Pontiella desulfatans: one gene and its partner. The protein of the gene in region 2 binds, or shares a complex with, the protein of the main gene of each other region. Links are inferred from orthologs where the notes say so. Each region holds a gene or a part of one and is shown on either strand. Other genes may lie near its edges.

Evidence for each region.
Region 1: rpmE (region 2) and rplD share a complex: the UniProt entries of both Bacillus subtilis proteins name them as parts of the 50S ribosomal subunit. The link is inferred for Pontiella desulfatans from one-to-one orthologs.

The regions. Positions count from the first base shown.
Region 1 is NZ_CAAHFG010000003.1:96,147-98,997, reverse strand. The notes cover bases 69-2,845. They hold rplD (50S ribosomal protein L4), read right to left. Parts: upstream 1,881-2,845; coding sequence 1,257-1,880; downstream 69-1,256. Other genes in these bases: rpsJ (30S ribosomal protein S10), read right to left, coding at 2,534-2,842; rplC (50S ribosomal protein L3), read right to left, coding at 1,893-2,519; rplW (50S ribosomal protein L23), read right to left, coding at 960-1,244; rplB (50S ribosomal protein L2), read right to left, coding at 119-946; rpsS (30S ribosomal protein S19), read right to left, coding at 69-119. In the rest of the region: more of rpsS, read right to left, coding at 1-68. UniProt on the Bacillus subtilis protein: One of the primary rRNA binding proteins, this protein initially binds near the 5'-end of the 23S rRNA. It is important during the early stages of 50S assembly.
Region 2 is NZ_CAAHFG010000002.1:1,099,142-1,101,968, reverse strand. Bases 73-2,825 are described here. They hold rpmE (50S ribosomal protein L31), read left to right. Parts: upstream 73-1,222; coding sequence 1,223-1,429; downstream 1,430-2,825. Other genes in these bases: prfA (peptide chain release factor 1), read left to right, coding at 1,607-2,689; E9954_RS20035 (tetratricopeptide repeat protein), read right to left, coding at 73-1,038. Also shown: more of E9954_RS20035, read right to left, coding at 1-72. UniProt on the Bacillus subtilis protein: Binds the 23S rRNA. While neither of the L31 paralogs is essential, this protein seems to function as the main L31 protein.

The DNA.
Region 1 (2,851 bases), on a different replicon or contig from region 2:
ATCATGGAATTGCGGGCCCAGGTTTTAATGGGCTGCTTGCGACCGCCCTCTTCCATCTTGCGAACCTTCTTGACCAGCTTGAGGTCAACGTATGGACCTTTTTTCAGTGAACGAGCCATTATTTCTTCCTCCGTTCAACAATATACTTGTTGGTCTGTTTATGCTTATCGCGAGTACGCTTGCCCTTCGCGAGCAGACCCCACGGGGACTTCGGATGCCCGCCACCGGAGGTACGGCCTTCACCACCGCCCATCGGGTGGTCAACCGGGTTCATCGCAACACCGCGCACGGTCGGGCGGATGCCCAGCCAGCGCTTGCGGCCGGCCTTGCCCATCACAATGTTGTTGTGCTCAACGTTGCCGACGCGGCCGATGGTGGCCAGGCAGCCAGTGCGGATCATCCGGATTTCGCCGGAAGGCATCTTCACGTTGGCCCATTCGTCGTGGCAGGACATCAGTTGCGCCGAGGTGCCCGCGGAACGAACCAGCTGCCCGCCGCGACCGGCGATCAGCTCGATGTTGTGCACGGCCATGCCGACCGGGATCTTACCCAGCGGTAACGCGTTGCCCAGCGCCGGCTCGGCGTCCGGACCGGACATCAGCGTGGCGCCGACGGCGAGTTTCGCCGGTGCAATGATGTAGCGCTTCTCGCCATCTGCATAGTGCAGCAGGGCGATGCGGGCGGAACGGTTGGGATCGTACTCGATCGCGGCAACTTTGGCGGGAATGCCGAACTTGTCGCGCTTGAAGTCGATCACGCGGTAGCGGCGCTTGTGCCCGCCCCCGCGGTGGCGCACGGAAATACGTCCCGCGCTGTTGCGGCCGGCCTTGCTTTTCTTCGCCTTGACCAACGAACGCTCGGGAGTGCTCTTGGTGATATCGGCGAAGTCCGACAACACCATGTGCCGGCGGCTCGGTGTATACGGCTTGTGTGATTTCAAAGGCATTGCAAAGATCTCCTTAGATCAGGTTAATGCTATCATCTGCATGCAATGTAACAACTGCACGCTTGGAGGCGGCGGTTGTTCCGAAATGAGCCGTTCTCTGGCGCTTCTTCTTGCCTTTTCGGCGCATCGTATTGACGGCCATAACACGGACATTGAAGAGCTCTTCGACGGCTCGTTTGATTTCCACCTTGTTGGCATCCATGGCAACCGTGAACAAATACTTGTTCTGCAGCTCGGAGAGCATGGTTCCCTTTTCGGTCAACAAAATACGTTTAATTACATCGGCTGAACTTTTCATTTCGTAGGCTCCTTATCCGAGGCGCTTCTCGAGCGCTTCCATGCCTGCCTTCGTGATGATCACGTTCTTGTAGCGCAGGATTTGGTAGGTGTTGACCAACTGTGCGGTGGCCACTTCGACGCGCTGGATGTTGCGTGTGGCCAGCAGCAGGTTGTCGGTGGTTACATCAACGATGAACAGCGCGCCGCGGTCGAGGCCGAGGTTCTTCAGCACAACGGCGAAGTCCTTGGTCTTCGGGGAAGCCATGCTCAGCTCGTCGATCACGGTGATGTCGCCCTGGTCCACCTTCGCGCTGAATGCGCGGGCGAACGCCAGCTTGGTCACCTTCTTCGAAAGCTTCTTCTTATACTTGCGCGGCAACGGGCCGTGCGCGGCATGTCCGCCACGCCAAACGTTGGACTGCTTGTAACCGGCACGTGCGCGGCCGAGGCCCTTCTGCTTCCAGGGCTTCTTGCCGCTACCGTTGACTTCGCCCTTGTTCAGGGTGGAGGCGGTGCCGGCGCGCTGGTGCGCGTTGTAGGCAACAACCGCTTCGTGAACGGCCTGGTCGCCCTTGTCGAGAACGAGGAGGTTGTCCGCAACTTCGTAGTCGCCGACGCTTTCTCCCTTAACATTTTTCAAAGCTACTTTGCTCATGGTAATCCCTGCCTATTTCTTTTTGAGGGCTTCTTTGATCGTCACGATACCGCCGGTGGCGCCCGGAACCGATCCCTTGACCAGAATCAGGTTTTCCTCGGAACGAACCTGGATAATCTTGAGATTCTGGGTGGTGACACGCTTGTCGCCCATCTGGCCGGGCATCTTCTTGCCCTTGAAGACGCGTGCCGGAAATTCGCACATGCCGATCGAGCCGGTACGACGAACCCAGCCGCCGCCGTGCGATGCACGACCGCCGCCGAAACCGTAGCGCTTGACCACGCCCTGGTAGCCGCGACCCTTGCCGGTGGCAACGATGTCGACATAGTTGACCCCTTCGAATGCGGCGGCGGTAACTTCGTCGCCAACGTTCACGTCGGCATCTTCGATCCGGAATTCGCGCAGTACGCTCTTCACGGCTTCGCCGGCTTTCTTGAGGTGGCCGAGGGCAGGCTTGGTCATGCGCTGCTCCTTCTGGTCGCCATAGCCGAGCTGCACGGCCTTGTAGCCGTCTTTCTCGCTGTCCTTGAGCTGGGTCACCACGCAGGGGCCCGCTTCGATAACGGTTACGGGAACGGCAACGCCATTTTCATCGTAGACGGAGGTCATTCCCAGTTTCTTTCCAATCAAACCTTTCATGATTGCAATCCTCCTTAGATTTTAATGGTGATGTCCACACCGGCCGGCAGGTTGAGCTTCTTGAGCTCGTCAACCGTCTTGATGGTGGGATCGATGATGTCGAGCAAACGCTTGTGGGTGCGGATCTCGAACTGTTCCATGGCTTTCTTGTTCACGTGCGGACTCTTGTTCACCGTGAACCGCTCGATACGGGTCGGCAGCGGAATCGGGCCTGCAACGCGGGCGCCGGTGCGGCGAGCCGTCTCGACGATCTCCGTGGCCGATACGTCGAGGATGCGATGATCGAACGACTTCAGCCGGATTCTGATTCTTTGATTAGTCATTATACTCTC
Region 2 (2,827 bases):
GGAGTTGGTGGGGTTTTCGTCGTAGATGCGCAGATAGATCGCATGCGCAGGCCAGTTGCGCTCCAGGTCGTTGTAGCACTGCGCCGTCCGCAGCATCACGTCCATGTCGTAGTCCTGGAAATTGGTAATGACCTGGTAATGTTTCTTGAGCCGATCGAAGAGCTGCTGCTGCTTGCGCTGCATTTCCTTGAAATCGGAAAGGGTTTGCGAGCCCCCGGCCACGAACGGCTTCATCTGGCCCTTCACGGTGCGCAGGCGGTTTTCATAGTGCTGCACCAGCTCCTTCTTGGTGAGCACCAGGCGATAGAGCAGGAGCGCCTTTTGGTACTCCCCCTTATTATAGTGCGAATCACCCGCCTCCAGCAGGGCCACGTTCAGGCCCACATCGTGGCGCGCCGCCTCGTCGCAATGCGGCAAAAACGTGAACAGGTTGCTGAAATCGTCGAGGCGCACATAGCAGGTCACCAGCATCACCGCCGCCCCCGCACGAACCGTTTCCTCCTTGGATATCCGGAAAAGGGAAATCAACGGACGCGTTGCGTCGGCCCATTTTTCCTGCTGGTAGCGCGCTTCCGCCAATAGCTGGGTCGCCGGAATCTTCAGGTCTTCGGCAAGCCGCGCATTCTGCAAAACAATCGCCGACTGCTCCTCCACCGTCGGCCACTGCTGGACCATGGTCAAGCACTGCGCCGCCATCACCCGGGCCGACTCCTGCTGCGGATCTTCGGGGAATTCATCGGAAAAGCGGACAAAGTTGCGTGCGCCGGAAACATATTCACCCAGCTTCATCTGGCAGTAGGCCAGCTGGTAGAGGGTGAAGGCCAGCGTCTGGCGCGCCTTCTTCTCCTCGTCGCCTTCCAGCCGAACCAGGACTTCCTCGAGAAACGGCAACGCATCCTCAAGCTGGTCGTTCTTCAGCAGTTCCTTCGAGGTTTCCAGCAAAACACTGGTCGATTCCGTACTCGGATCGAGTCTGGAAAGCTGGCTCTGGGTTACGCCCTTTCCACGGCTTTGCGCCGCCAAAAGCACCATTGCCATCAGCACAAGACCCCGAACTACCCCAACATGGCTTCTACACGCGTCCCACATAGGCTGGAAACATTACTTCAAGCGGACTCGATGCGGGAAGTTAAATCTGCTCAAAAAAACCAAAACAAGCCTTGCGTCACCGGGGCGCTTTGTATAAAAACCACGCTCCCAATTGAACACGAGGATTTTAGACATGAAAGCAAATATACATCCGAACTACGAAGAAGCAACCGTCCACTGCGCCTGCGGCAACGAGGTGAAAACCCGTTCCACCGTTAAACAGATGCATGTGAACACCTGCTCGAGCTGCCACCCGTTCTTCACGGGAAGCGCAAAACTGATCGACACGGAAGGCCGCGTAGACCGCTTCAAGAAGCGTTTCGCAGAAGGCACCTACTAGCTTTTTGCCTTTTGGAAAGCCGGACCCGCGCAAGCAGGTTCGGCCTTTTTGTGCCCGGATAAAATGGACGATTGGAATGCTGGATTACAGGAAAACTGAGCGATTGCCCACGGCCCTTCCCCAGCCCCCCATCCCACGAGCCACGCATTCAACCATTCAACACCCCAGGATCTTACCATGATCGACCACGCATACCTCGAACAGCTCCAATCCAAGCTCGGCGAACTCGAAACACGCATGTCTCGGCCCGAGGTTTCATCCGACCCCAAGAAGATGCAGGAGTGCATGCGCGACTACTCGCACCAAAAAATGCTGGCCGAATGCGCAAAAAACGTCCTGTCCCTTGTCGATGCCAAAGCCGAAGCCGAAGCCATCCTGACCGATGCCGACTCCGATGCCGAGTTGAAGGAAATGGCCGAAATGGAACTGGCCGAGATCGAGGAGACCCTCCCCAAGGCCGAGCGCGAGATGATGGTGTCGCTCATTCCGGCCGACCCCACCGACTCCCGCAACGTCATCATGGAAATCCGCGCCGGCACCGGCGGCGACGAAGCCGGCATCTTCTGCGGCGACCTCTACCGCATGTACACCCGCTATTTCGACCTGAAGGGATGGAGGCACAAGGTCCTCGACGTCTCCCCGTCGGAATCCGGCGGCTACAAGGAAGTCTCCTTCTCCGTTGAAGGCGAAGAGGTCTACAAAACCCTCAAGCACGAAGGCGGAACCCACCGCGTACAGCGCGTCCCCCAGACCGAAACCCAGGGCCGCGTCCACACCTCCGCCGCCACCGTCGCCGTGCTGGCCGAAGTGGAAGAGGTCGACATCGAAATCAAGAGCGAAGACCTGCGCATCGACACCTACCGCTCCTCCGGCGCCGGCGGCCAGCACGTCAACACCACCGACTCCGCCATCCGCATCACCCATATCCCGACCGGCACCGTCGTCCAATGCCAAGACGAACGCTCCCAGCACAAGAACAAGGCCGCCGCCATGAAAATGCTCCGTGCGCGCATCTACGACACCCAGCAGCGCGAAAACGCCGAAGCGCAGGCCTCCGAGCGAAAATCCATGGTCGGCTCCGGCGACCGCTCCGAAAAAATCCGCACCTATAACTATCCGCAGAACCGCCTCACCGACCACCGCATCAACCTCACGCTCTACAAGCTCGACCGCGTCATGGAAGGCGCCCTCGACGAAATCCTCACCGCCCTCTACGAGCACGACGTCGAAATACGCATCAAGCAGCAGATGGCCGGCTGACGCGACCCGCATCGGTAACCAGGTAGCAGGAGTCAGGTGCCACCCTCTGCGGAGGCCTCTCCGCTGTCCATTTCGGATGGGTGCGGGCGTTTCTTTCCCGTACACCCTGGGCGAGCACGGGACTATAGTGCTAATTCT